Regions from separate parts of the Peribacillus sp. R9-11 genome, predicted to be linked through region 1. Evidence: riboswitches for the same ligand, from Rfam matches in the RefSeq annotation. Region 1 holds a riboswitch; each other region holds the start of a gene.

The links. A riboswitch is a leader RNA that binds a small molecule or an ion and turns the genes downstream of it on or off. The one in region 1 is predicted to bind S-adenosylmethionine.
Region 2: it holds a riboswitch for S-adenosylmethionine, as region 1 does, so the genes downstream of both, RE409_RS06175 (methionine ABC transporter ATP-binding protein) here and RE409_RS24640 (5-methyltetrahydropteroyltriglutamate--homocysteine S-methyltransferase) in region 1, are expected to answer to the same signal.
Region 3: it holds a riboswitch for S-adenosylmethionine, as region 1 does, so the genes downstream of both, mtnW (2,3-diketo-5-methylthiopentyl-1-phosphate enolase) here and RE409_RS24640 (5-methyltetrahydropteroyltriglutamate--homocysteine S-methyltransferase) in region 1, are expected to answer to the same signal.

Annotation. Positions count from the first base shown of each region.
Region 1 is NZ_CP133763.1:5,062,954-5,073,356, forward strand. It holds gene RE409_RS24600 (glycerol-3-phosphate dehydrogenase/oxidase) at 1-500, opposite strand, end outside; gene RE409_RS24605 (DUF2164 domain-containing protein) at 906-1,151, opposite strand; gene RE409_RS24610 (VOC family protein) at 1,715-2,158, opposite strand; gene RE409_RS24615 (helix-turn-helix transcriptional regulator) at 2,246-3,184, shown strand; gene glpK (glycerol kinase GlpK) at 3,346-4,836, opposite strand; gene RE409_RS24625 (MIP/aquaporin family protein) at 4,860-5,684, opposite strand; gene RE409_RS24630 (glycerol-3-phosphate responsive antiterminator) at 5,920-6,462, opposite strand; gene RE409_RS24635 (hypothetical protein) at 6,668-7,105, opposite strand; SAM riboswitch class I at 7,312-7,412, shown strand; gene RE409_RS24640 (5-methyltetrahydropteroyltriglutamate--homocysteine S-methyltransferase) at 7,497-8,600, shown strand; gene RE409_RS24645 (PTS sugar transporter subunit IIC) at 8,700-9,737, opposite strand; one part of gene RE409_RS24650 (IS3 family transposase) at 9,946-10,403, opposite strand, start outside.
Region 2 is NZ_CP133763.1:1,281,024-1,291,426, forward strand. It holds gene RE409_RS06135 (penicillin acylase family protein) at 1-490, shown strand, start outside; gene RE409_RS06140 (homogentisate 1,2-dioxygenase) at 748-1,905, opposite strand; gene fahA (fumarylacetoacetase) at 1,951-3,243, opposite strand; gene RE409_RS06150 (hypothetical protein) at 3,240-4,184, opposite strand; gene hppD (4-hydroxyphenylpyruvate dioxygenase) at 4,244-5,365, opposite strand; gene RE409_RS06160 (DUF1450 domain-containing protein) at 5,608-5,853, shown strand; gene RE409_RS06165 (MetQ/NlpA family ABC transporter substrate-binding protein) at 6,100-6,921, opposite strand; gene RE409_RS06170 (methionine ABC transporter permease) at 6,975-7,643, opposite strand; gene RE409_RS06175 (methionine ABC transporter ATP-binding protein) at 7,630-8,646, opposite strand; SAM riboswitch class I at 8,712-8,818, opposite strand; gene RE409_RS06180 (MBL fold metallo-hydrolase) at 9,474-10,301, shown strand.
Region 3 is NZ_CP133763.1:3,436,592-3,446,994, forward strand. It holds gene RE409_RS16585 (FixH family protein) at 1-289, opposite strand, end outside; gene RE409_RS16590 (sensor histidine kinase) at 307-1,722, opposite strand; gene RE409_RS16595 (response regulator transcription factor) at 1,715-2,404, opposite strand; gene RE409_RS16600 (YncE family protein) at 2,410-3,372, opposite strand; gene RE409_RS16605 (hypothetical protein) at 3,482-3,796, opposite strand; gene RE409_RS16610 (hypothetical protein) at 3,873-4,118, shown strand; gene RE409_RS16615 (DUF2188 domain-containing protein) at 4,156-4,323, opposite strand; gene RE409_RS16620 (CobW family GTP-binding protein) at 4,387-5,313, opposite strand; gene RE409_RS16625 (cupin domain-containing protein) at 5,438-5,971, opposite strand; gene RE409_RS16630 (methylthioribulose 1-phosphate dehydratase) at 5,996-6,625, opposite strand; gene RE409_RS16635 (2-hydroxy-3-keto-5-methylthiopentenyl-1-phosphate phosphatase) at 6,622-7,281, opposite strand; gene mtnW (2,3-diketo-5-methylthiopentyl-1-phosphate enolase) at 7,288-8,520, opposite strand; SAM riboswitch class I at 8,698-8,850, opposite strand; gene RE409_RS16645 (pyridoxal phosphate-dependent aminotransferase) at 8,975-10,153, opposite strand.

The DNA of each region.
Region 1 (10,403 bases):
CGGTATTCAACATAATGGCCTCCGCCTTTAAGTCCTTCTTTCTTTACAAGGGGCTCCATTTTCAGTGTTTCACTAACCGATAGCATTTTCCTTCGTTCACTTTTTTTGACGCCTGCTAGAAAATCATAGACTCGGAGTCCGATGGATGTACTGAATTTTCCAAATGTGCCACCTTTATGCATTGGGAGCAGCATTCTTTCCGGTGTAGTCACATGTGGCCCATTTTCATAAACGATCTCTCTCTCTTTTCCAACCTCAGCAACCATTTTTATTTCAAATTGCTTTAGGTACCGCAAACCACCATGGACAAGCTTTGTTGAACGGCTTGATGTTCCTGCAGCAAAGTCCTGCATTTCCACCAATGCCACTTTCATTCCTCGAGTCGTTGCATCCAGGGAAATCCCTGCACCTGTAATTCCTCCGCCAATGACTAACACATCAAATTTTTCTTTTTTCAGAAGCTCAATTGTTTCTTCTCGATATATATTTGAAAACCTCATGCCTAACTCCTCCTTTGAGTGATACCTGCTTTTGTCGAGTAGTTGTTGGTTCTTGTATTTAAATAAGTTAATTTGTTCTCATAGTTTTCCATTCATATAGATATTAATTACCCTAATCTGCCAATAAAAACAAAAAAAGAGACCATAAATGCACATTATCGAATTCTCGATAACGCATTCATGGTCTCTCCTGTTCTCCGGCCGATTTATTAACTTGATTTTAGTATATCATACTCTAACTCATATTAGAAAGACTTCGCTTTGTTTTTATTTAACAGTTCAACCAAAGGGGCAGATTAGCTGAAGTAAAAACAAGGAAAGATGATTCCTATCTTATGCCGTATAAGACATATTATGTGCAACAATAAGAGTGAATTATTATCAAATTCACTCTTGAAAAATTATTTATCTTTTTATCGGACGTTCTAGAGTTAATATTTCATCTTCAAGTGAAGAAAATTGCTGTTCCACTACATGTTTAACATCTAAGACAGCAGCGTTATAGAAATGAGGAGCAAGTGACTCCTTAACGAAATCTAATACTCTTTCTGCAGCAAATTCAGTTATTTCTTCATCTCTTTCTTGTGAAAAAAAGTATTGAATGTCAGAAATCATTAATTGCTGTTGGTCTTTTGTAAGTTTTATAAACAAGTAAAACACTCCCTAATAAAATATATTACAGCTAACTATACATGTGAAATTCAGTAAATCACAGGCTATATTTTCATAAAATATTATGTACAAGTAAGAGTGGTAAAAACCCTTTATTATGGGTAGTTGAAACTAGATTTAATGCAGATGAGCATACCTCGACATTGTTTGGTTTAGGTTTTCTCGAATTAATTCTTTTATCATACCCGTATATCTTTATTGGATTATCAGTTTTACAGGAACAAAAGAAGAGCGAATTTAAACGTGATTCTAGTTAATAAAAACAAAATTTAAGGGGCGGTAGTTAGTTGAAGAAGATGAATACTTATAATAAAGTCATTTAATTTTATAGCCATCAATCAAGAAAACCGATACTACTGATGTAGAATCGGTTTTCTAAGTTCGTTAATTTAGTTGGAAAGTGGGTACTACAGAGTAAAAACTTTAACTATAAAGTTGTTTAATCATTCTTTCACTAACGCCCCAAACTGTTAAATAATCCTATAAATTACTGAAATTTAATACAAACGTCATATAGCTGTACATGTAATAAATCACCTAAATTAAAAATCATGCACGGTTACACAAAGTTGGATAATTACTCCAAACGGATCTCGTACAATGGCATATCCTGGACTAAACGCATTGGGTTCATATGGTACTAAAATGGCCACCTGTTCATGTTGAATAAGCGAGTCATAGAGATGTTTAATTACAATCTTATCTTGAGACTGAATACATAAAGATGAACTATTACCTAATTGCCAAGGTTGTGTATTGTCCATTTCTTTCTCTGCAAGCATAAGCTTATTCGCACCGATTTGCAAAACAGAATGTGTAATATACTCATCTTGACCTTCTCCATAAATAAAATTAGGATTCATTTCCTTCATCTCTTTATAATTTTTCTTAAAAAGAACGGTCGCCCCTAAATATTCCTTATAAAACTCAATAGCAGCTGCACCTTTACCATTCATCGATAGAAAGGGAATTACTTCAAAATTCATTTTATTGCCTCCTCAACAATTATTTATTACACTTACAAGTATATAAAATAAAGGTGACAAAAAACGGCACCATTAAGGGGTCATTTTATGAAAAAATCAGAACGCTTAAATCAAATGCTGCGTTTTATCAATCAAAAACAACAGTTTACGCTCCAAGATTTAATGCAAGAATTTCATATTTCTAAAAGAACTGCATTACGAGACATTTCTTCACTAGAGGAAATTGGCGCACCAATTTATGCAGAATATGGTCGGTATGGAGGTTATCATTTACTTAATCAAATGACACTACCCCCCATTTCTTTTAACAGTCAAGAAATTTATGCGCTTTATTTTGCAATGCAGGCACTACGCAGCTTTTCAAATCTACCTTTTCAAGTATCGCTTCATTCTATTCATGAGAAATTTATAAACGCGTTAGCAGAAAAACAACGTCAGCATATAGAGAGAATTCAAGATCGGGTAACCTTTCGACACACGGAGCAAATCAAAGAAAGCGCACATTTAGAAACTTTATTACTTGCAGCCATTAAAAATGAAGTATTAAAAATCAGTTATCAAACAATGCATCAAAAAAGCACTCGTAGCATTCAGCCAATCGCTATTTATGCAATGAAAGGCTATTGGTACTGCCAGGCTTATGATGTAACTAAAAAAGCTTATCGAGTATTCCGGTGTGATCGTATTACAACAGTGGAAATAACGAACATCGAACCATTAATTGACTTAAAGGAGATTAATGTTCACAATGCACATTCACTCTGGAAACCATCTGAAAAGGCAATTCAATTCAAGTGTCTAATAAATCAAGAAGGGGTTGAGCATTTTCAACAGCAACATTTCCCATCTATGAAGTTAATCACCGAGAGTGAAAGTACCTATATTGTTGGTTCGTATGAGCCAAATGAGCTTGAGTTTATAGTTAACTATATTGCTAGCTTTGGTAAGTCCATAAAAATAGTAGAACCTAATATATTAAGAGAACTTTTAAGAAAGTATTATATAGATTTACTAGATAATTTATAGAAGGCTAGTTTGTAAATTATTTCGTCTTATTTAAAGACTTTATTATGGTAATCTGCCCACATATTTAAAGCATTTTATTACTTTATTGTAAATTTAACAACAAAAAGACCACTATATAAGTGGCCTTCTTTATTTGTTAAATTTAGTGTTTATCAGAACCTTTATTTAAAAGCCATTGCTGCTTGAACAGCTTTTTTCCATCCGTCATATAATTTTTCACTTTCTTGCTCATCCATGGATGGTTTAAAGGTTTTGTCTATTGCCCACTGCTGAGCGATTTCCTCTTGGTCCTTCCAATAGCCAACAGCTAGTCCAGCCAAATACGCTGCACCAAGTGCTGTCGTTTCGTTTATAGTCGGCCTTTCAACAGGGACACGTAGTAGATCGCTTTGGAATTGCATTAAGAAGTCGTTCTTAACTGCACCGCCATCCACTCTCAATGTCTTCAGCTCAATACCTGAATCTGCCTCCATTGCATCGAGTACATCCTTCGTTTGATATGCAAGCGATTCAAGGGTAGCACGGACAAAATGCTCTTTAGATGTTCCACGAGTTAAGCCAAAAACCGCACCTCGGACATCGCTGTCCCAATACGGAGTCCCAAGCCCCACAAATGCAGGAACAACATAAACTCCATCAGTACTTTCTACACGTTTTGCATAGGCTTCACTGTCCTCGGCATTTTTTAGCATCCGTAAGCCATCACGCAGCCATTGAATCGCTGATCCTGCTACAAATATGCTGCCTTCTAATGCATATTCAACCTTGCCATTCAATCCCCAAGCAAGAGTTGTCAATAACCCGTGCTCGGAACTGACAGCCTTTTCACCCGTATTCATAAGCATGAAACAACCTGTTCCATACGTATTTTTAGCCATTCCTTCATTAAAACAAGCTTGGCCAAATAATGCTGCCTGTTGGTCACCTGCTGCTCCTGCAATTGGAATCGACTGGCCGAAGAAGTGATATTCGATCGTATGGGCATACACTTCGGAAGAAGGTCTAACCTCTGGTAGCATTGATTTTGGAACAGTCAATATCTCCAGAAGCTCCTCGTCCCATTTCAGCTCATGAATATTATACATTAATGTCCGAGAAGCATTAGAATAGTCTGTTACATGGGCCTTGCCTCCTGATAGCTTCCAAATCAGCCAGGTATCAATGGTTCCGAATAACAACTTGCCTTCATCTGCTTTTTGGCGAGCTCCTTCCACATTATCGAGGATCCACTTCACTTTTGTACCGGAAAAATAGGCGTCTATTAACAATCCTGTTTTTTCTCGGAACAGATCATTAAGACCTCTTCCTTTCAATTCATCACAAATTTCGCTAGTTTGTCTGGACTGCCATACTATCGCATTATACACAGGGGTTCCTGTTTCTTTATCCCAAACGACTGTCGTTTCACGCTGATTAGTGATTCCAATACCAGCAATTTGCTCAGGCTTTACACTAGATTCCGATAGTACACCAGCAATCACTGCTAAAATTGATCCCCAAATCTCATTGGCGTTATGCTCTACCCAGCCTGGCTTAGGGAAATGCTGTGTGAATTCCTTTTGGGCCGAGTGGACGATCTCGCCCTTTTCGTTAAACAAAATCGCCCGTGAACTAGTTGTTCCTTGATCCAATGATAAGATATATTTTTCCATAATGTGTTTCCCCCCTTTTTAATTTAACTAGCAATGTTGCTAGTTTCTAACTCACGCGACTGCTTTTTTCCAAAAGTATATGCTAATACCAATATTATTAGGCTTGCTCCTAAAACAGTCCAAAAGACTGTCGTCAATTCACCTAAAAAGACTGCTTTATAGAAGACAGCTCCAAGTGCTCCACCGACAATCGGGCCAACAACCGGAATCCAAGCATAGCCCCAATTCGAATTTCCCTTACCTGGTATTGGCAGCATGAAGTGAGCAATACGAGGTCCAAGATCACGTGCAGGGTTTATGGCATAGCCTGTTGTTCCTCCGAGCGACATCCCGATAACAACAATCAATAAACCGACAGCAAATGGGTTCAGACCTTCTGTAAACTTGCCGGCTCCAATAAATAATAAGCCAAGAACAAGGATGAATGTACCAATCATTTCACTTAATAGATTTGAAAAAGTATGTGGGATAGCTGGTGAGGTTGCAAACACACCAAGCTTTGTACCTGGATCCTCCGTAGCTTTCCAGTGAGGCAAATAATGCAGGAATACAAGAGTCGCACCTATAATTGCCCCTATCATTTGCGCCACGATGTACCCTTGCACATCAGCCCAAGGAAAATCTCCATTGATAGCTAATGCTACTGTAACAGCCGGGTTTAAATGTGCTCCGCTTATGGAACCCACTGCAAAGACACCCATTGTAACAGCCAGTCCCCATGCAATCGTGATGACAATCCAGCCTGCATCTTTGGCATAAGATCCCTTTAAGGAAGATCCTGCCCCAATACCTGCACCAAATAAAATTAAAATCATCGTGCCTACTACTTCTCCCCAAAATGGAGTCATACATAACCCCTCCTCTTATAGAATGATGCCTTACCAACAAATAAAAGGAGATTCACAGCAGAACTTTCCTCAAAAAATGAGTATGTCTGGTGTGAATCTCCTAATCTCCGTCACATGTATTAACTTGTAATGTAAATATACTAGGTAGTGAAAACGCTGTCAATTAATTTATATAAAAACAAATGATTTTTTCTGTATTTTTTTTCCTCTATCACACATCAACTCCTATCTGAAATTAAAACATCTCCCATAATTCAGTTTTTGAAGTCGTGATTGACGAAGCTCCTGCCTCAAGGGCATTCAGGACTTCATCTGAAGAACGTATGAGCCCTCCAGCAAAGATAGGAGTTTGTAAGCGTTCCTTTACCTCTTTAATCATCCAAGGCATTGCGCCAGGCAAAACTTCGATATAATCAGGCTTTGTTTTCTGTACCAGCTTATAACTTTTCTCTAACGCATGTGAGTCAATTAAAAAGATTCGTTGAATGGCAATAACACCCTTTTGCTTCGCTTTCAAAATCACGCTGGATTTTGTTGAAATCAGGCCATATGGGCAATACTCCTGACAAATAAATTCTGTAGCGTATTCATCACTTTTAATACCATGAATTAAATCGACATGATAAATCATTTTCTTATTATGCTGCTTTGCCATTAAGCTTACATTTTTCAATTGTGATATATGCAAATCAAGAAACACACCTATTTCATAGGAACTTTCTAGAAATCTTTCGAAATCCTTCATGCTTGCCGAAGCAGGCAAAATTTTCTGGTCCATTCATTTTCCCCCTTATCTACCGGAAAAACTCAAAACTTTTAGTTATTTAGTATATTTTAAAGAACTTGATTTATCAAACACAATATTTCTTATTGAAGAATCGTCCTTTACCATATCCTTACACTAACATACCTGGTATCCCCTTTAAAATAGTACAGGTAAGAATGCTATCATTTCCTTAATTGCTTACCCTTTCTTCAATTCATCATAATGAAAGTTTAATTTTTAATGCACCTTCCACCAACTCATACGATTTAATAGTGCCCACGGGTATTCTTTTCACGATGTTCCAAGCATTAAAATTCATTTTGATCATTCTATTTTCAAATTCAAAAAATGGCGGTCTGTTAAATATCTTTTGGTTAATAAAATTCCTATCAATAGGCTTCATTTCTACTAATTCAAATGAAATCGTTCTTTTTTCCACGTGAATCGGTTTTAATGTAATACGGAAAGGCACGTTTTTCTTAAACATCATTTTTTTCACTTCCGTCGTTCCGAAAAGCACTATATGTACTGGCGTAATCTCGACTTTAACATCCTGCTCACCTGATTTCATCTTTATAATTCGCTCTAGCATAGACGCAGTTAACGTTATCGGTAAACCATTCCCGGAAATATTAGATGGATTGAACGTATTCATCGTGGTTTTCCCCCTCCAACTTAACTTACAGGTAACTTCATTCCATATGGAACGTCAGTTATAGCATATGCTGTCTTCACGAATGTAGTTAACCCTTCATAACATGCAAGGTCCTGGTGAATAATCGGCATATTCTAAATTTTACACCTTTCACCCTTGACCTTTATTAAAACTATCTGTATAGTCATACTTAATTTAATAGACAACTCTTATCAAGAGAGGTGGAGGGACTGGCCCTTTGATACCTCAGCAACAGACTTTAATGTACTGTGCTAATTCCAGAAGTGTAAAAACTTGAAGATAAGAAGAGTAAATTGCTTAGTAGCCAACACCTCTTCTTTTTTTAAAAGAAGAGGTTTTTTATTTTATAAAAAGAAAGAAGGAATGAAACATGTCAATCACTATAACAAAGGCACCATTTAGAGCAGATCACGTCGGGAGTTTATTAAGACCGGATAATTTACATGATGCTAGAAAGCAATTTAAAGACGGCACAATTACTGCAGAGCAACTTCACGAAGTTGAAACGGAAGAAATCAAGCGGATTGTTGATAAGCAAATTGAAGTTGGATTAGAGGTAGTAACGGACGGTGAGTTTAGACGCACATGGTGGCACTTTGACTTCCTAGAGCATTTAAATGGAATCGATGGGTATGTAACTGAAAAAGGTCTCACATTCGATGGCGTGGAAACAGAGAGATACAATATTCGCAATACTGGGAAGGTTTCATTCAATCCTGAACATCCCTTCATTCATGACTTTATTGAATTGAACAAAATCGTTGCCGGACGTGCTGTTACGAAACAAACCATTCCTAGTCCCAATCAATTATTTGCTGTGGGTGTTTATAATGAAGACATCTACCCTGATATCGAAGACTATGCAAATGACATCATTAAAGCGTATCAATATGCTTTAAAGGCCTTTTATGAAGCTGGTGTACGTTACTTACAATTGGATGATGTTTATATTGCTAGACTTTCCTCTCCAGAATTTCAGTTCAAAGATGGAAAATACTCTAGAGAACAATTAATTGATTTAGCATTGCGCGTAATTAATGGGGCTTTGGAGGGAAAACCAGAGGATTTGGTCGTCACGACACACTTATGTCGCGGGAACTATCAATCAACGTGGGCGTTTGAAGGAAGCTATGCACGTATCGCACCAACATTATTGGCAAAAGAAAAAGTAAATGGATTCTTCCTGGAATATGACGATAACCGTTCAGGAGATTTCAAACCGTTAGAATACATTCCAAATGGCGGAGCACGAGTTGTTCTAGGAGTCGTCACTTCAAAAAATGGAGAAATCGAAGACAAAGAAGCAGTTATAGCTCGTATTAAAGAAGCTTCACAATTCGTGCCACTCGAACAATTATGCTTAAGTCCACAATGCGGATTCGCTTCCACCCATCATGGCAATAAGCTAACGGAAGAACAACAATGGGAAAAGTTGAAATTTATTGTTGATGTAGCGAAAGAAGTTTGGGAATAAAGAAATATTATAGAAAGAGCAACGCATTCAAATAAAGCGTTGCTCTTTCTATATTGTCTATATATCAGCATCCTCTATTTCATGAGGAAGTTTGAGTTATTAATCAAAATGCAATTTATAATCCTCTGCTTTAATCAGTTTTAATTTTTTCGAGAATATATAGATAAGACCTAGGTTCAATACAATCGGAAGAATAAAGAAAGTACTTAGCATGATTGCTACATTCTCAACGACCCATCCACCTTCAGCCAGTTTCATATAATTTAATGGACCAACTAGACCTGATAAACCGAACCCAGCACTATAGGGTGTGCCTTGAATATTTAACAGACCGGCCAAAGCACCAAGAATCGCAGCTGTGATCAACATCGGAAAAGCGATCTTCGGTTTCATGAAGAAGTTTCTCATTTGAATTTTTGGTGAGCCTAATACATGTGCTAATGCCGTTCCAAGGGAGTTTGCTTTATAACTTGCAATGGCCAGACCAACGCCTGCTGCAACAATGCCTAGATTAGCCGCACCAGAGCCGATACCTGAAAGCATGATCACAGTGGCTACCCCTACTGTTGAAATAGGCGACAAAATTATGAGACAGAACACAACAGAAATAATAGCTCCCATTATAATTGGTTGTAATGATGTCACATTTGAAATAGCGACTCCCAGTAAACCAGTGGAAGATTTCACAAATGGTAGAATTAAATACCCAATCATCCCTGGCACTAATATGCTTAAAGTCGGCATCAATAAAATGGAATATGCTTTTAATCGGTCACCAATTAATTGAACAAATAACACAGTCAGTGCGGCTGTAATTCCTGTATTAATAACGATTCCAATACCATTTAGGGCAAATAAACCATCAGCCGTTTTTTGAATAGCACCACTACCGACCATTGCCGCGATCCCAACACTTGCTGTTTGTATAGATGTTAGCTTAAATGTAATCCCTACCATCACACCAATCATAACAGGTAACAAACTCATCACAAAAACTGTAATATCGAATATATGTTGTAATACTGGAAAATGAGGAATCAATAACTTAAGTACTTCCCCTAACAAAGCATTTGGAATTAAGGAAACAACAATCCCTATACTCATTCCAGTTAGTAATTTACTGAAAAAATCTTTCATCCTACTAATCTCCTATCCCGTCTCTATAATGTAGAATATTATAAGGAATATTCTGATAATAGTCAAAGGATTTTTTTAGCACTTTACCGCGAAAGCGCGAAAAAGTTTATGAGGTTCTCCTACGTCTTTACCCTATTCTATTTCATCCAAGCACAAAAAAAGAACGAGCATCATGAAGTGAACCCAAAAAGTTAGACACTTTATTTAATTAGGCAGCCTTGAGGGCATGAACCCGGAATTCTACCGGGCTCATGCCTTTTAATTTTACCTTGATTCGTTGATGATTGTAGTAATGGATATATTCTTCTAATTCTTGTTTGAAATGCTCCATGCTTTCAAATTCTTGAAGATAAAGTAACTCTGATTTTAATAGGCCAAAGAAGTTTTCTATGACCGCATTATCGAGACAATTTCCTTTACGGGACATGCTTTGTGTAATGTTATGTCTTTTCAAATCATGCGAATATTGTTTCATCTGGTAATGCCAGCCCTGATCTGAATGAAGAATGGGTGAATCTTTCGATTCCAAGCGGTCAAAGGCTTTCTCCAGCATTTTGGAAACGAGGGGATAAACAGGCCGAGATTCGACATTATAGGCGATGATTTCTCCATTAAACAGATCAAGAATGGCCGATAAGTATAGTTTCTCCCCAGCTAGATGGAATT
Region 2 (10,403 bases), 1.9 Mb from region 1:
AGAAATTACCGATCATCGCTATGGGGCTTCATTAGCATATAAAATATTAAGCAAGGAATCTACAAACTATAAATGGGTGAACGTAGATCAGGAAAAAATAATAATGGAAAGCACAAACGAAGTACTTGCTAAATTGCAATCAGAAAAAGGGTTAAAAGCAGAAAAATGGCGTATGCCTATAAAAACGATGACTTTTGGTGAAAAATCATTGATTGGTATTCCCCACGGGTATGGCTCAATGACTCCAATTATTGAAATGAATCGTGGAAGTGAAAATCATTATATTGAAATGACTCCGAAAGGGCCGAGTGGCTTTAACATCACACCGCCTGGTCAAATTGGATTTGTAAAAAAAGATGGAACGATAAGTGACCACTATGATGACCAACTAGTTATGTTCGCCGAATGGAAATTTAAGCCATACTTATTTAACAAGAAAGATATTTATAAATCAGCTAAAAATGTAAGCGCATTAAATATGAGTAAATAGAAAGTAACGATTTGAATATACCCTATCATTCAAGCATAAAGAGCCTATACTATTGATGCTGTGACCTCGATTTTGAATCGGGGTCATTTTTGTAATCCCCACTTGTAATGACAAAGTAGGTTACAAACAAAATGCCGGGGCAAGGGGAAATCTTACTCCGGCAATATATTAAGAATAATGGGAGAATCGATCTATTTGGGGAGATGCTCAATCATGTGCATGATAGATTCAGTAAGGTATTAAGATATTATCAGCAATTATTTTGCCAGCCAGCTGCTCATATATTCTTCATCTTCTATATCGTGTGCGTCCTTTACGATATACAAGGGACGGAATGTATCGACCATGACGGCTAGTTCCTGTGTTTCTTTTTTACCGATACTTGCCTCAATTTTGCCTGGATGCGGCCCATGTGGCAAACCGCTTGGATGAAGGGTAAGTGAGCCTTTTTCAATACCTCGACGGCTCATGAAGTTACCATGAACATAGTATAGAACCTCATCACTGTCCACATTGCTGTGGACATAAGGAGCAGGAATGGCATCTGGATGGTAATCATACATACGCGGCACAAATGAACAGACAACATAATTATGCGCTTCGAACGTCTGATGTACTGGCGGTGGCTGATGAACGCGCCCTGTTATCGGTTCAAAATCATGAATGCTGAACGCATAAGGAAAGAGGTAACCATCCCATCCTACCGCATCAAGCGGATGAAAATCATACGTATAGGATGTAATCATACCCTGTGCTCGCACTCGTATTTCAAATTCTCCTTTTTCATCTTTCGGCTCCAGTTTTTCTGGTGTCCGGAAATCACGCTCGCAATAAGGTGAATGCTCAAGGAGTTGGCCAAATTCATTGCGATAGCGCTTTGGAGGAACAATAGAGGAATTTGATTCAACAATGAAAAATCTAGCTTCCTTTGACTCTAAAACTACACGATATGTTGTGCCTATTGGAATGACAAGATAGTCACCAGGTCCGAAACTTAAATCGCCGAAAATACTTTCAATCTTGCCCGTGCCTTCATGAACAAACAACAATTCATCACCTTCACCGTTCCGATAAAAATAATCCATCTGCTTATTAGGGCGTGCAACGCCGAGAGCTACATCATCGTTAGCCAGGAAAATTTTGCGGGCTTCTAGAAAATCACCGCCTACACTTGTATTCCAAGTCCGGAAATGACGATGTATTAACGCATCTTTTTCTTCAAGTTCATAATGAACATCACGAATTTTTGCTGCTTTCTTAACTTGTGTAGGCTGATTGATATGATAAATGAGTGACTGAATACTAGAGAAACCTTTCGTGCCCATCAATTGCTCATAATATAGGCTTCCATCGTCCTTACGAAACTGAGTATGACGTTTATGTGGAATGCGGCCCATTTTAACATAATGTGTCATTGACTAAACTCCTTTTCCGTAGCTGTCATCTTTTATATATAGGTGCTACTTCTTCACGTTTTGCGTACCTAAAATCTTTGCCTCTGAAAGGGCCGGCAAAACTTGACCGCTTACTTCACCAAAACCAATTCGATATCCATCTCCTTGGCACCAGCCACTGATAGTCAACTTGTCTCCATCTTCAATCCAGCTTCGTTTACCGCCGCTGTTAAGTTTAAGTGGCTCTGTGCCACGCCATGAAAGTTCAAGCAGACTGCCACGTTCTTCACGGTTAGGACCGCTGATAGTACCAGATGCATGCATGTCACCAGGGCGTAGATTACATCCAGTAATGGTATGGTGAGCCACCTGTTGAGCAATCGACCAATACAGATAGCTAAAATTTGTATTCGTAATTTTGGTTGATTGTTCTGTGTTTTCTGGTGTCAAATGAGCTTCAAGGTTAATATTGAATGCGCCATCTTTTGTTTGCTGTAAGTATGGAAACGGCTCCGGTTCCTGCTGCGGCCCAGGTGTGCGAAAAGGATCTAATGCTTCTAGCGGCACAACCCAAGGAGAGATTGATGTAGCGAAATTCTTAGAATTAAATGGCCCAAGAGGCTGGTACTCCCATGCTTGAATATCACGTGCACTCCAGTCATTCACGAGAACTAGCCCGAAAACATGATCTTCAGCCTGATTAACTGGAATTGGTTCTCCAGGGCGGTTGCCAGGTCCAATAAACCAACCCATTTCAAGTTCGAAATCAAGCTGAATAGATGGACCAAATACTGGATCTGCATCTTTTGGTTTGCGCTGTCCCGAAGGGCGCCGCACCTTTGTACCACTTGGAACGATAGAACTGGACCGTCCATGATATCCGATCGGCAAGTGTGTCCAGTTTGGCATGAGTGCATTATCTTTTCCTCTGAACATAGTCCCCACATTGGTCGCGTGCTCTCTTGAGGCATAGAAGTCTGTATAGTCTCCTATCTTTGCAGGAAGTAGCATCTCTACATCTTTCAATGGGTGGAACGCTTTTAAACGAATTTCTTCATCATCACGTAAATCAGGCGTGTTCGCATCCAAAAGGTATTGTAATTTCTTACGTACAGAAGTCCAGGCGGGACGGCCGAGTTCCATAAATAGATTGAGTGAAGAAGCGGAAAAGACATTCTTTTCTTCTGCACCGGTCCCCTTTAACAGCCCTGCATCGTCAATTACAGATAAATCAAGAACATATTCACCAATGGCTGTACCGGCACGCGGGCCTTTGTCTTTGAATTGAAAGATGCCATATGGCAAATTTTGAATCGGAAAATGTGATTCCGGTGTTGTTTCGATAAAAGAATATTTCATCGTGGTGCCTCCCCATTAAAAATAGTCAGTTCACCAAGTTCTTTACGCGGCTCATCAAAGCTACAGCTTCCGTAAGAAGCAGCGAAGACTGTGCGTGCTTTGTTGATTTGAGAAGAACTGACAGATATACTGCGCCAAGAAAGCGTGTCTGGTGTAAACGAAAAGTGTGTTGGATCCTCATCCAACAATATGGTTTCAATGATTTTGCTGTCTATTGAATGGCAGTAGGAAAGTAGGGCTGCTGTAAATACGTTAACAAAGCCATGCATTTTTGTTTCCACTTCATTTCGATACTGGCGGATCGGATGATGCAGACCCGCTGTGAACTTTAAAGTTAGATTTCTTTTTCGGGATTCATGAATAACAATCGCTACTTGTTCGGCAGAAGGAAATAAATCCGAAGTAATGCCGCCCATGCGCATTTTAATACCAATACTTTTCAAAGATTTTTGATTGATCAAGCGAATAGTATCCAATGTGTATGGAAGTTGATCAATCGTTCCTGCTATTTCACAATAAATCGGATAACTGGCTGTTTGTTTTTCGAGTTTCTCTAAGAAAGAAGAATCAACTTTTTCTGGAAGCGGAACTTCGATCGCCTCAATGGTACCAGCTGTTTTATATGTTTCTAAAAAAAGGTGAATATCTCCCATAGCCGTTTCAATTTCTAGGGGTTTCGTTAAAATAACAGATAATCGAAGTGGATATTGATCATTAAATTGATCTTTATATGGTTCGAGTTCACTCAGTCGTGAAGCGGGAATAACAAATGGACCAAGCATCCAGCTGTCTGAATCATGTATATATGCATGATAATTTGAAATTGCTTCTGGAAGCGGAAGTGCACTTGGTGGAAACAGGCCTGCATAATCAATAAGTTCGGTCATAAAATGACTGAGCGCTTCCTCTTTCCACATTCCATTTACTTTTGTTAACAACAACCTCACACCTCCTATAATAGGAGGCCATACTGGGTATTACGCCAGATGGCCGGTTCATATTAAATATTTCCACGAAGTTCCTGTTCGCGTTCAATCGATTCAAACAATGCTTTAAAGTTTCCATCGCCAAAACCAAGTGCACCTTTACGCTGAATGACTTCGATAAACATAGTTGGACGGTCAACTAATGGTTTTGTGAAAATTTGGAGCAAGTACCCTTCATCATCACGGTCGACAAGGATATTAAGTTCTTGAAGTCGTTTCACATCTTCATCAATATCTCCTACACGATTGGCGAGGTCTGCGTAATAAGTGTCAGGAGTCTTTAAAAACTCAACACCATTTTCTTTTAGTGTGGCCACTGTGGTGATGATATCGTTTGTTAAAAGGGCAAGATGCTGAACACCTTGACCATTATAGTAATCTAGGAATTCTTGAATTTGAGATTTGCGTTTTCCTACAGCCGGTTCATTGATCGGGAACTTAATCCGTCCTGTCCCATTCATCATAACTTTTGACATTAGGGCTGAGTACTCGGTCGAAATGTTTTCATCATCAAAATGTTTCAGAACAGTAAAACCGAATACTTTTTCATAATAATTTGTCCATTCATCCATTACTTCCACATTACCAACAAGGTGGTCAATACCGATTAAGCCTGAAGGTTGAGCTCCAAAGTTGTCCTCACGAGCTTTAAAACCTGGCAGAAATCCACCTTTATAATCGATTGGCTCAACAAGCGTGTGAATCGTATCCCCATATGTGCCTAAGATTGCTTTTCTTACTTTGCCATTTTCATCTTCTTCCACCCATGGTTCTCGAAGAGCGATGCCACCGCGTTCAATAGCACCCGCATATGTTTTTTCTAGGTCTTTTACGAGAAGGGAGATATCTTTTACTCCTTCGCCATGAGTTTTAATAAACTCAGCCACATCTGTGCTGTCTGATAGAGTACCTGTTAAAATCAATCGGATGGTGCCCTGTGCCATAACGTAAGATACACGGTCACGGGAGCCTGTTTCTAGTCCTTTATATGCTATAAGCTTGAATCCGAAAGCGTTTGCGTAATAATAAGCAGCCTGCTTTGCGTTCCCAGTATAGATTTCTACGTAATGGACACTCTTAACCGGAAACAATTCCTCTTTCTTTGCTTTAGAAGATCCAACTGTTTTTTTAGTCATATTTACCGCTCCTTAATCGTTTTTTTTACATAAAAAAAGCTGAATTTTCTTAATTTTCCGCCTGTGATAGTTCACATCATAATACATAAAAATTTACCACGCAAATATGTGTTTTACCGCGGTTGACCATCATGGTAGCAACATTTTAACGCGATAAAACATATTTGCGTTTAGGTGTACTCTTGCACATTTTTTGTATATCTACTTAAAATGTTAGCAACTAAATAAAAGGGGAATTAGATATGAAAATTAGTGTAAAGTTCTGCCCTAGTAACTTTGAAGATGAGTTGGAAACTATTAAAGATAAATTAATGGAGTGTAGCGGTCTAGAGGTTATTGAGGATAGATGCTTGTTGTATTGCGGACAATGTTTAATGCAGCCGTTTGCAGTTGTAAATGGTGTAAACATTGTCGCAAACGATCCAGTTGAACTTCTCGAAAAAATTGAACAATATGTAGCTAGGCTTAAACAAGGAGACACTGTGTGAACAACGAGAAAATGAAATTAGTAATAATTGATTATCGCTTTTATTGACAACTATATCATTATATTGTGTTTTCCCCGAGAAACATGCGAACCTTCAGAGAGCATCCATCTATGATAAAATATATGTAAAACCCTACTACAAATGCTTATTAATTGCATTGATTGATATCTTCGCAAAGTATGACGGAAAAAATTCAAGGCCTGTTCCCAAAAAGGGAGCAGGCCTTGAATTTTATGGTTTGGTTTCTTATTTCATCCAATCTGGTTTTCCGAAGCCTGCAAACTTGCTATCGATTACTTCTTCAAACTTGTCTGATTCAACTACTGATTTAATATCCTTAGCAAATTGTGCATCTGCATCTTTTGTATTCACAGCAACAACATTACGATACATATCCGGCATGTTTTCTAAAACAAGGGCATCTTGAAGATCCATTTTTGCTGCAAGAGCGAAGTTACCTGGGACCGCTGATAGGTCAACGCTGTCTGTTGCACGCGGCAATTGAGCCGATTCTAATGGTTTGAATTGAATGTTTTTTGGGTTCTTTGTTACATCTTTTTCAGATACTTTTAAGGGATCGACATCTGGCTTGACTTCAATTAAATCTTCATCTACTAGGACTTTAAGTGCACGTGCAAGGTTAACTGGATCGTTCGGTAGGGCTAGTGATGTACCATCTTTAATGTCTTTCAACGATTTATATTTGTTCGAGTATATACCCATTGGTGCTGTCGGTACAATAACAAGGTCAGAAAGCTCTAAATCATTTTCTTTAGCGAAGTTATCCATATACACTTTGTGCTGGAAAAGATTGGCGTCGATTGAATTGTTACCAAGTGATTTATTTGGCTGGATATAGTCAGTGAATTCAACGATTTCTATTTTGTAGCCAAGATCTTCAAGGCCTGGCTTGATGGCCTCTTTTACCATATCCGCGTAAGGACCGGTAGTTGCTCCGATTTTCAATTCTTTTTTGTCTTCAGTTTTTGGGGAAGCATTATCGCTTCCGCAAGCTGCCAAGCCAAGGGCTAGTGCGCAAACAGATAATAAAGAAGCTATTTTTTTCATTGGAAATTCCTCCTGTAATATGTTGTATTAAATCATTGTTAAAATGACTGATTCTATCGTTTATTTACTAAGTATGAGGCCTTGTCACCAACCATTTGAATGATTTGTACAAGGCAGATTAACACGACGATTGTCGTGATCATGACTGTGTTGTCATAACGGTAATAGCCGTACCGAATGGCCAGGTCACCAATTCCTCCCCCACCGATTGTCCCAGCCATCGCTGAGTAACCGATAAGTGAAATGGTCGTTAACGTCAACCCTTGAATGATTCCCGGTTTTGCCTCAGGAAGAAGTACATCCTTAATGATCATCCATGGAGTGGCACCTACAGCAATTGCAGCTTCAATCACACCTTTATCTATTTCGCGTAATGCCGATTCAACGATTCTTGCAAAAAAAGGTATCGCGGATACAGATAAGGAAACAGAAGCCGCTCTTGGCCCTATCGTTGATCCAGTAAGCAAATCCGTTAAAGGAAGGAGGGCGACTAAGAGAATGATAAACGGGATTGAACGGACAATATTGACAGCGAAACCGAGAGATCGATTCACGACGTTATTTTCAAAGATTAAATTCTTGGTCGTTGTAAACAGCAATACTCCAAGTGGCAAACCAATTAGAAGGGCTACCGCAAGGGAGATTCCAACCATATAGATTGTTTCGAGAAAGGCTTTATTAAGGTCAGGTAAAATATTGACGACGGAATCAAACAGTGACATGTTTCAACACCTCCACAGAACTGGTCCGATTTGTTATATATTCCAGTGCCGATTGAACTTCAGCAGCCTCACCAATTAATTCAATGATTAAGATTCCTAATGGAACATCCTGAATATATTCAATTTTGCCGTGCAAGATATTTCCCTTTACTGAATACTTTTGTAGAGCATCGGAAAGAATCGATTCACCGGCGGTGGGCCCTTCAAATTGAATTTGAATAATCGTTCCTTTGCTTTCCTCAATTAAGTGTGAGGGAAGCTCAAAATCCAATACACTGCTGATGAATTGCTTCGTCAACTGCTGCTTTGGTTGTGAAAATATCTCATAAACAGATCCTTCTTCGATAATCCTGCCATCCTGCATGACAGCGACTCGATGGCATAGTTCTTTGACTACTTCCATTTCATGGGTAATCAATACTATAGTGATACCAAGTTCCCGACTAATCTTTTTTAATAACTGTAAAATCGCTTTTGTTGTTGTTGGATCAAGGGCAGAAGTCGCTTCATCACATAATAGTACAGTAGGGTTATTGGCTAAGGCTCGCGCTATGCCGACCCGTTGCTTTTGACCTCCGCTGAGCTGGGCCGGATAGACATCCTTTTTATCACTAAGCCCAACTATGTCCAGCAGTTCTAGAACGCGACTTTTGATGACGCCCTTTGATTTGTGTGCGGCTTTCAAGGCGAAAGCAACATTTTCAAAAACGGTTTTGGAACTGACTAAGGAAAAGTGCTGAAATATCATACCGATTTTTTGTCGTTGTTTTCGAAGCTCTTTGCCTGATAAAGACGTTAAGTCAATCCCGTCAATAATGATTTTTCCTTTTGTCGGACGTTCAAGCAAATTTAAGCAGCGTATTAATGAGCTTTTTCCGGCTCCGCTGTAGCCAACAATCCCATAAACTTCACCAGTCTGAATTGTCAAAGATACGTTATCCACTCCGACAACTCGGGTATTTTTCGATATGTATTCCTTTCGGACTGATCGGATTTCAATCATGAGCCTTCCCCCTTAAACATAAAAAACTGCCTCTATCATTCAGAAAGAGGCAGCGAAATTATTTCGTCTTATCTTTCAGAATGTAATCATTCTGCAGGAAGTAGCACCGTTCCCGATTGGGGCGGTTGCCGGACATCACAGGGCCTGTTCCCTCAGTCACTCTTGATAAGTAAATTATTATTTTGGAATATTACAAGTTTTCTAATATAATCTATATTATTTGTAAATTCACATATTGTCAATCGTTTCTGTAATTTTAGAATAACTTTCTGGTGATTTAATTAATTTTTTTATGGTAAATCTAGAATTGGATAATCATACCTTTTGGAATCGGGGTATTGTCACCATTGATCGTTAATGGTCGTAAAGCCATACTTTTTCATGATTTTTGTAAGATAAGCTTCGTTCTTTTTAGCAGCTTGTCGATTTTTTTTAATAATTACGTGAATTTTTTGTCAGGAAAGTATTGTTTCAAAGTCTGTATCATGAATGCTTTAGCTTTTTTATCAACCACGGTAATATTGATAGTTACTCAGCGTTAATGATTAGCCGTGAATTTTTTTATCGCCCAAACTTAAATACGGAGTACCCTTTCTTAACAACTTCCTTTTAACCGAAGCCAGATTTTTGCTGTTTCTTTTCTTAGTTGCATAATAGAATACCTTAAATCAATGACAATGGTTTCAAAAAGTGCCTTGATTCTACCGGAAAATATACTACGGGTCTTTGCTAGGAAAATACTATTTGCTTGTCAAAAGTATGGAGGGATATTACATTTATTGTAATGAACAAGGGGTATTTTTATACAATTGATGAGGAGGGAAGCCATGCTAGAGATTAAGACGATAAATGATGTGGTTTGTGTACAAGGGACCCCTGAAGGAATAAAGTCGGGGATGAGTGTATATGTTTTTTTAACAGACGGCCTATTGATTGATACGGGAGCCCAAATTTTATTGGAAGAACTTATCCCTTTCTATGAATCAGCCAACTTCGATTTAGTGGCGCTAACGCATTATCATGAGGACCATACTGGCGGTGCTTCCTGGATACAGGAACATAGAAAAGTTCCAATTTATATTCATCCGGTGTCGATTGATGTATGTGCGAAGGATGCTGAATATCCTGATTATCGCAAAACTTTTTGGGGAAGGAGAGATGGCTTCAAAGCTGAGCCGCTGGGGAGGGCTGTTCATTCCCGTACCCAAACGTGGGAGCCAATCTTTACCCCAGGTCATGCTATGGACCATATGGTGTATTTGAATCACAGTAATGGCATGCTGTTTTCAGGTGACCTATTCGTTACACCGAAAACGAAGCTTGTTTTACGGGAAGAATCTGTCCCTGTTATCATCGATTCTATAAATAGATTACTTCAATATGATTTTGGAGAGGTTTTTTGTTGTCATGCCGGTCATGTCCCTAATGGGAAGGAAATGTTTCAAAGAAAGCTCGACTATTTGGAAAACCTGCGTGGTGAAATTTTACGATTACATAATCAAGGCTTGGCAGTACATGAAATCCAGCAAATTGTTTTGCCGAATCAATATCCGCTTATCGAGATATCTGGCCACGAATGGGATTCGGAGCATATTATCACATCGATATTAAAAGAAAAGATATTGATTAATAAGGATAATGGAGCGAAATACTAATTAGTGATTTTGTGTAATGGAAGAGCTGTTAATCAATTTCCTTTTGAACACAGAAGCACGCATTGTAGTTTAAGGGATAATTTTATAATTTAAACTGAAAAT
Region 3 (10,403 bases), 1.6 Mb from region 1:
TATCAAAGGTTTTTTCCAATTCATAGATACCTTTTCCTTTATGTTTTACAGCCGTTTTGTCGTGGTCATCACTATTTGCAAGCCATATTTCAAAACTGACATCATCCGCATCCGTCACTTCTTCATCCCCATAAGTCACTTTTGCCTGAAACTTTACCGGCTCATTTATTTCTCCTTGAACAGGATCGACAGTTAACTCGACATTTAGCATTTTCGGAATTTCCTCTTCCTTGCCACATCCTGCCAACAAGATTAAAGCTGTACATAATAACATTATCTTTTTTATCATTGAACGTTTCCCCTTTTTTATGAAGTCCAATCTTCTTTTATGGTCGGAAGCACAATGCTGACTTTTGTACCTGTATGTTCCCTGCTTTCTATTTCAATTTTACCATTTTGTAGCTCCACCAATTTTTTCACGATGGAAAGACCCAGCCCCGATCCGCCATCAAATCGGCTTCGTGCTTTGTTTACTCTATAAAAGCGATTCATGACATAAGGTAAATCAGCTGCAGGAATCCCGTTGCCCGTGTCAGTGACTATGAGCTCGCAATCTCCTTTATACTGTCTTAAAGTAATTTTGATGAATCCATCTGGATTCGTATACTTAACGGCGTTATCAAAGACATTATGAAGGATTTGCTCTATCCTTCCTTCATCTCCTAGTATAATTGGATCCGGATCTAGTTCGAGCTCTAAACCAAGCTGCTTTTCTTTTAATATCGGTTCATATTTGGCAAGTACATCTTCAATGAATTGTGCATAGGCAATCGGAGTTTTATTTAAAGTGAATTGATCACTGTCCAATTTAGATAAGTCCATCAAATCACCTACAAGCCGCTGTAGCCTAAGTGCTTCCCTTGAAATAAGTTGAAGATATTTTTGCTCTTCTTCCTCATTTTTCACAACACCATCCAATATAGCCTGCGTGTAACCTTTCACGTAACTTAACGGCGTCCGTAGTTCATGGGCAACATTTTCGAGAAACTCTTTTTTTCTTTCTTCCTCTAAATGAATGGATTTGGCCATTTCATTAAAAGCATGTGCTAGATTCCCTATTTCATCATGGCTCTTTACCTGAATCTGTATGTCATAATCTCCCTCTGAGACACGATGGACAGCTGTCTCGATTTCCTTAATCGGACTGACTAGCTTTTTCAACCATTTTGTTGTCAATAAAATGGAAACAATTAAGAATAAGAGAACGGCTGCCATCCATTTTGCAGCAAATTCCTTAAGTAAATCTGTAATCGAGTCTACAGGAATATATGTATAGATGATACCTTCGAGGCGGTCTTCATCAATCAAGGGAATGATAGCCGCTACGATGTTCTTTTCAAACCTTTTCTCATACCCCTCTTTTTCAACAACCTTTCCATCTAAGAGCATTTGCCGTTCTTCTGCAGAAATGAGGGTGTCATAATTGATTTCAAAGGGAAGGCAGGCACTTAATTCCCTTGGATTATTGACGACAAAGACCTCGCTGTCACTTTTACTGTTAAACCATTCAACTTGTTGTTTGAAAGCATCACTGATCTCACCTCCGAAATAGTCCGCTCCAAGTAAGGAAGCTTCATTGACTAGATCGGTTTTCAACTTTTCCACATACAAATTTTTATAATAATATTGAGAAAGAGAATAAGCGAACAACACTGAAAGAATGATTGCTGTAATAATAGTTAGCCATAGTTTAAAAGAGAGTGATGACCACTTATTACTCATTTTTTTCCTCAATCTTATAACCAATTCCCCAGACAGTTTGAATATAATCGGCCGCCCTCAATTTCATCCTAAGCGTTTTGATATGGGTATCGACCGTACGTAAAGATCCTCCATATTCTCCGCTCCAAACATTTTCAAGTAGTTGTTCACGGCTTAGTGCCTGATTTTTATGACGCATAAGAAATAGAAGCAATTCAAACTCTTTCAAGGTCAAATTGATTGGCTTCCCATCTAGCAGAACCGTTCTTGATTGGAGGTTTAAATTGATTTTACCGAATCGGACGGAAGTTTGATTTTCTTCATTCAATGAGATTTTCCCTGTTCTTCTTAATACCGCTTCCACCCTTGCTACGAGTTCACCCGGATTAAATGGCTTTACAATGTAATCGTCCCCACCGAGCTTCAACCCTTTTACCTTATCCCATTCTTCACCTTTCGCACTAACAAAAATTACAGGAACATCCGAACTTGAACGGATTTTTTCACAGACGCAAAAACCGTCCATTTCTGGCATCATGATATCCAAAAGGATTAAATCGACTTCATATGTTTCAACCAGACTTATAGCCTCTTTACCATTTGCAGCTTGAAGGCATCGATACCCTGAGTTAAGCAAATACATTTCAACTAAATTACGCATATCTTCTTCATCATCAACGACTAAAATGGTGTAACCGTGCATGTTATCTACTCCCTCAACATCAATTGAAATGGACCTTGACCGACTTTGATGGTTTTTTTAACCTCGACTGTTTCAGCATCCACTACATACACTTCATCACTATCATATCCCGCCACAATCACGTCTTGTTTAAAGTTCGCCATTTCAAAAGGATTGACGCCGACCACTCTGCTTTTCACTTCTTCATACTGATCATTCAATTTATATAAGGAGCTAGTGCCGTGACTGAGGATAAAAATCCCTTCAGCATTCTCAATGAACTTTATCGGCATAGTTGGGGCCTTCAACTTTTGCTTCAACTCTCCCGTTTTTGCCGAATAAATATAGAGATTTTCTTCTACTTTGTCTCCAACACCATGGCCGCCTATCCAAACTTCATCCTTTTCTTCCCTTAATAAGGTGCCTGTTGAAGAACTATGTATCGGAAATTCCATATCCACCTTTTTCGTCTCCAGATTGATTACCGAACATTTGGTATCGCCAAAGTTAATGACATACAAGCGATTCGCTTTCTCTCCTTGAAGAACGGTCAATGGGCTTTTCCCAACCTTGACTATATCCTGCTCCTCACCTTTATCATTTAAAAAATAGATGGAATGATTCGACTGATTGACTGCCACGATGCTTTTTCCGTCATGAAGCAACAGCATATTGACAATCCCTTTCCCTATTTCCCAGCTGTCTATCAGTTTTCCGGCTGATAATGAAAACACCTGGATTTTCTCCATCTCTTTTCCATAAAGAAGTATAGTATCTTTATCTGCTAGGAGCAATGCTCCGGTAAATGGTTCTGAAATATCCCAATTGGCAAAAGGTTGATAGTTTTTATCTATGAATGTAAGGGACGTATCCTTAATATTGACTGTCGCCAAAAAAGATTTATCTTTGTTTATTTTTGTATATGTATCACTTCTATTACACCCACTAAGTAGTATGACGGCAAACAAAAGCGCAACACCCCACTTCATATTTTCGGCTCCTTATTCATAAAATATCTATTTTTTTTAAATTTTAACAATGAGTTGTGAAAAAAGTATGAAACAAAAAAGAATATTAACTAACATTCACTTGTGATATTTACTTCGAGGATGAGAGCCTTTCGAGTTCCGTAACATAGGCCATAACGATTGCGTTCTTTTTCTCATCAGAAAGCGAAGATTCCATCACCCGTTTAATGCTGAGGTAAAACTTTTCAAGTATTGGTTTTCGGGCACGAGGATGGGTGTTTTCATCTAAAAGTTCACGTCGGATAAGTTCTGATAACACTTTTCCCCCTTCCCCATTTGTTATCTTCCGATTATTCCAGATACTTATATATGCTTCCAATAATGCTTCATTCATGACCGTTTCTTTCATAAAATTATCCCTTCCATCCATTACTAATTTATACATATTAAGAATCATTTTCGTAAAGACTACCTTTATAATACGATTACACTTTTAAAAATTCAAAAAAGGAGTGAGTATAATGTCTCAAGTATACCGCTGTCCGAATTGCCGGACAAATAAATCTCGCTTCAATCTCATTCAGCAAATACCAACACCTGTTAAAAAGGATCCGCAATCCGGTGAGATTGTTGAACAATACTCGAACGATTCTCTTCAGCCATTCCATCTAGCTTATAATGGTCCTGAAGTTCGTGTGCAATGTGCAGCATGCGGGTTAATTGAAGATGAGAAAACATTTGCAGCCTTTGGTGGGTTGCAGCAATAAAAATAGTCAGACCCGTTTAATGGGGTCTGACCATTTTTCAATCTTTTTTGACAGCCATTTTGGCCCGGTCAATGGCAATTGGAATAGCTTTTCCATCCTTATAGCCTTCATTAAGTAAGGCATTCGCAATCTCAATTGCTTTTTCTCGGACATCTTTATCAAGATTATTCATTGAATCAGGGTAATCGTTTTTATTCCAGGGCACAAATACCGCCTCCTTGAAAAGAAAGTTAACTTTCTTTTCCCCTCTTTCATCGGCAGTAATCGTTTAATGTGGTGCTTTTGCTTCCAAAGCTTTTAACTGACTAATCATCATTTCTTTATCCAATTTCTCACCGATAATAACGATATTTAGTGGCATTTTTATCATTTCATTCATATACATTGGCATTCCGTATGAGTATTGAAATAAATGAGGGTATTGTGAATGTGTGAAGGAAATGTATCCTTTCATTCGATAGACCGTTTCTGGAAGTGCCCTAAGCCAATCTTCAAAGTCGGTTTGTACCACTGCCCCTTCAAATGTATGAACAACGGCCGTTAAATGCAAATGGCTCTGGACATCCAGTTTTTGATGGACTTTATGCTGTTTCCTTTGCATCTGTTGCAAAGATATCAAGGAGACAGCTGCATACTCTGTCAATAAACATACAGCTTCAGGATTCAGACCTTGAATGGAATAAATAAGTTGGGCTGCCTCCATTTCGCTTACTAGATCCGCTTTATTTAATAAAATGAAATCCGCATGATGGATTTGCTCAGCAAGCAACTGGCGTAGCTGTGGAGAAAGCTCATCTCGGTCGCGCCACCTCAACAAGTCAACAACTGTTATAATCCCTTTATATTCCAGTTTTTTCGCGAATAGCGGTGACATAATACCATCCAGCACTTCAACTGGATGCGCAGCACCTGTTGTTTCAATATAAACGGCGTCTAAATCATTTTCCGTCAACAATTCATGCAGCTGAACTTCGAGCTTATCCTGAATTGTACAACAGATACAACCGTCAAACAGCTCCTTCAGAGGTACATCATCACCAATCAAACCGCTGTCCACTGAAACACTGCCGAGCTCATTTAATAGCACGGCCACTTTTCTACCCGCTACACTTTCCTGCTTTAATATATTTCGAAGAAGCGTTGTTTTCCCGCTACCGAGAAAACCACCTAATATGTACACTTCGGTTGTTTTCATTCGTATCTGCTCCTATAATCCAGCTAAATTTAATTCCGTTAAATTTTATCATACTTGCCCTTCTAAAGCACCCGCGAAGGCCATATAAAAAAACCAGCCCGATAGCTGGTTTTTCTCAATTGATTTATGCTTGAACTTCGTCTTTTTCGTAAATTGGAACCCAACCTGCTGCTGTTACGAAGATACGGACAGCTACAGTTTTTCTATCTTCTGCTAACGTGAAGTAATGACGCGTCGATTCTGGTACGCTGATTAAATCTCCAGGATTCAGTCGTACATCAAACCATTTTTGTTCACTGCCTTCAATAGCAAAGATACTGGTTCCACCTGCTATAAAACGTACTTCATCATCTTCATGATGATGTTCCTGCTTAAAGTTTTCAAGCATTTGATCCAAGTTTGGGTTTGCATCGGATAGTGTGATGATATCATGTGCTTTATATCCGCGTCTTTCAGAAATCTCTGCAATCTCTGATTTGAACGTTACAAGGATTTCATCTTTATCGTCATCCGTTAGATCATATTTTTCTACCAGATGGGACGGTAATTTCGATATATCCCATTGTTCGTATATAACACCTTGTGTTTCTAAAAAATCTTTTACCTGTTCACTGTTTTCAATAACCTCATTTGTTTCATGGAATCTAATTGTAGCCATTACCTATTCCTCCTCTATGAGTTTTTATTTTATCGAACCTGCAAATGCCTGTTGCTGATTGAGCAACAGTTGGTATTGAAACAAAAATTCACATGCTTCTAGAATTCTTTTTGCTTCGAGTCCACTTTTCCCCCAAACCGTGATTCCGTGATTGCGAATAAGCACCGCTCCTGAGTCTTCTTCAACATGTGGCTTGAACTTTTCAGTTAACAAAGGAATGTCAGCGTGATTGTATATTATTGGAATTCTAAACTCTGCATCTTCATTCCATCGCCCTGTCGCTTTAATAATTTCATGATTACGGAAAGTCACTTCCCCTTCATCTCCATATAATTCAGAAATCACATTATTTTCTACAGTATGGACATGGAGTACACAGTTCGCATTAGTTTTCTCGTAAATCACTGTATGAAGCAGAGTTTCAGCAGATGGCCTCAGCTCTGTTTTCTCAACTGGGATTCCTTTTAAATCCACTAGTAAAAAGTCCGCATCCGTTTGCTTCCGTTTATCCTTACCGCTTGCCGTAATATAAAAGGAACTGCTTCTAGACTCGCGAATGGATAAATTCCCACTCGTCCCCATAAACCAATCCCGTTCGGCAAGTTCAGCCTTAATTTCCGCTAATTCCTGCCACTTTTTAGTATGGTTCTTCATGCTTTTACCTCCATCTGCTGTTTTAAAATGTGCATCACATCATAAAACGTTTCAAATCCTTGATGGGGAATCTCTTCTGTTCTGCACCTCTCAAGCAGTATGTCACGGGCGATTACAAAATCAGCCTGCTTTGCCGCTTCAAAATCAGTCACCGAATCTCCAATAACAATTTTATAATCATCTGCTTCTGTAATTTCCCTCATTATAGATGGCTTACAGCAACCACAATCATTGTTACATTGTTTATCACAAGTATGCGGCCACTCAATTAAGATCTTTTCCTGATTGAAATAAGCTCTGTTGCAATAAACACAATCTGAAGGCAATATATCATTTAAAAGCGGTTCAATAAAAAAGTCCATACCGCCACTTACAATATACAAAGGTATGTTCGCTTGTTTTGTAAAATCCACAAATTCGTTGAACCCTGGGCGAATGCCGGCTGTATCCTTCACATATTGAATAATGTCTTCCTTTAGACTACTGTCAAGCAGGGAAAACATTTTCCCAACTCCTGTAGATATACTGATTTTTTGCTGAAGAACACCGTCTTTTAGCTCTTCCCATCCCGGAGGTGCAAATTTTTTCATGATAGCGATGATATTATCTGAGTTAGTAATTGTTCCGTCAAAATCACAAAAAATAATCGGTTTCATTATTCCTTACAAGCCTCCCCATAACTCAAGTGCTTTGCTTAGTGCTTCATCTTCATAAGCCGCATCAGATAATGCCTTGCCTGTAAGAACAGCTTCTACAGCAGAACGGAAAGCCTTTGCCCCGCCCTTTGCTCCGTCGGGATGTCCGTGGATTCCACCGCCTGCATTAATTACGCTGTCCTTCCCAAAATCCTTAATTAGATTAGGAACCATTCCCGGATGAATACCTGCTGAAGGAACCGGGAAGGCTTTTTTCCATGACGGCTCATCTTTCGTCAAAGCTTCAGCAATCGCTAATGTTTCCTCTTTCTCAAGTGCCACATTTCCATATGGAGAAGGGAATAGAGATAAATCCGCACCTGATAGTCTTACTAATTTTCCAAGCAATAACGCGTAGCTGACACCATAAAATGACGATGAAGCTACTGCTCCGCTATATGCAGGGTGAGCCATGATCGGTAGATTAATACGATCGTTTTCACGCAAAGCTTGAAGTACATCCAATCCATATGTATGAACGTTAAATAATAAGGCATCGGCACCTGCTTCTGCTGCACGCTCTGCCTTTTCTAATAATTCAAAAGTTTTACCTGATAGATTGACAGCATATAAAGTTCGATGGCCCGTTGTTTCATAGACTTCTTTCAAAATTTGTCTGCCCGTTCTTATTCTATCAATGAATGGGGTCTGCTCCTGATCGAAGAGAATCTCATCATCTTTTACCAGGTCGACTCCTCCTAATGCTTGTTGTTTCAGCTGCTCATTATGGAATAAGAGATCCCGTCCTAATACCCCTTTAAAAATACTCATCACCAGAGGCCGGTCCAATACGTTAATCTTTTCTCTTATACCTGTAATCCCAAATTGAGGTCCTGGAAAAGCCTTGTGTATATCGCCAACAAAATCCAAGTCAATCAGTTTGATTTCCCCATCCAATGACAATTTACCGAATACTGTCGTGAGAATAGCCGGTAAATCATTAGAAAAATTTCCCGACGGGTAGGCAATTTTTATCATCGAACGGTACACCTTACGATTGAAAAAACGGTTTGCTCTTTCTGCTTCAGGTAGAGGGGTGACGGAAACAACACGTCCTTTATGTTTCTCCAACTGCTTCTGGACCAAATGAGGCAGGTCCGTCCATGTTCCTACTGTCAAACCTAAGGCAATACTCTCGGCTTTTTTCTCATGTTCGCCATTGAAATCATGAATTAAATAAGTAGCGATTATCTCGCTCATCTGATCACTCCTATTAAACGTTAGTAAAGTCTTGAAGTCAGTATTCTAATATCTGGCTAATACGGTTTCCATCATTTTCCTATTACCTCGATATATGGAGAATGGAATCTTCGGCTGTTAATCCATGTTAAAACAATAAAAGCCCCTTCATAAAGAAGAGGCTTTAAAAAAGCCATCTTCTTATCTCCCAGCTTATAGCTGCAAGAATTAGCACCGTGCCTTGTGGATTCCAAAAAAATCCGGCGAAGAATTCCGCCCCATTTCGCAATGGAATTACGGTCGGTTGCTGGGCTTCATAGGGCTAGTCCCTCCACCTGCTCAAAATAAGAAAACGCTGATATATTTAAACTTCAAGTATCAAAAGATTAAGAATTTATTTTGTATTCTGACAGGTAATCCATACTTTGTCAATAAGTTTTCAACAATTTAACGGTAGCTAACTTGGAATCTTCCACTATTCTCCAAATAAATTCAATGCGCGAATCCGTTCAACTGCTTCTTGAAGCCGTTCTTCAGAAGTAAGTAACCCCACCCTAACATATCCTTCTCCAAATTCACCGAATCCATTTCCAGCAGCAACAGCTACGTGAGCATGCGTTAATAAATAATCAGCAAAACTCTCGGACGTGAAACCTTCAGGAATCTTGAGCCATGCAAAGAAAGATGCTTTAGGAGCTTGGACATCCCAGCCGATGGAACGTAATCCATCAATAAAAACATTTCTGCGCCCTTCATATTTGTTCACTAATTCTTCTACGCAACTTTGTGAATCTAGTAACGCACTTGCCGCTGCTTCTTGAATTGCAGGGAAAAGACTTACATAAAGATGATCTTGCAACAGTTCAAGAGCTTCGATGACACTTTTATTTCCAACAGCGAAGCCCACTCTCCACCCTGCCATATTATATGTTTTAGATAAAGTATATATTTCGATACCTACATCTTTTGCCCCCTCTGCTTGAAGGAAACTAATCGGTTTTTTTCCATCAAATCCAATCGCTCCATAAGCAAAGTCGTGAACCACACAAATTGAATGTTCTTTCGCAAACGAGACGGTTTCCTCAAAAAAACCCTCAGTTGCTGATGCTCCAGTTGGATTATTCGGATAGTTCAAGAACATCATTTTGGCTCTTTCAAGGGTTTCTGTATGTATTTCTCCATAATGCGGAAGATAATCATTTTCTTCTGTCAAAGGCATGAATTCTGTTTTTGCTTGGGCTAAAACTACACCAGATAGATAATCAGGATAGCCTGGATCAGGTACCAGAATCGTATCCCCGGGATTCAATAAACATTGTGGAAGTTCGACAAGTCCTGCCTTTCCACCAAATAGAATAGCCACTTCACTATTAGGATCTAACTTGACACCATATTCACGTTCATAAAAGACAGTCGCAGCTTCTTTTAAGTATTGATGTCCTCGGAAAGGAGAATATTTATGATTTATTGTATTTTCTGCAGCAGTCTGCAAACTTTTCACAATATGCTCTGGCGTCGGCTGGTCAGGATTTCCCTGCCCTAAATTAATGACATCATGACCTTGCTCTGTAATTGCCTTAACTTTTGCAACTAGAGAAGCAAAAAACTGCTTGGGTAGTTCCTGAAGCTGTCTGGATTTTTCGAATTGCATCATTAAACACCTTCTCTGAAATTTCTTGAAATTCTAGTCACAAATGATATATGTTTATCATAGTCTTGTAAAGTGTTTTTTTACATATAGAGGTTTTAAAAAATGAAATGGAAAATCTCCTTCCACCAAATGGATATGCCTTTGGATAACCCTATATTAACTTTCATTTCGCAGTACAAATGGATAGAAAACGCCGTCTAATCTAATCCGGATATAGTTATTTTACCTGAACTTTGAACAGTTGGATACGACT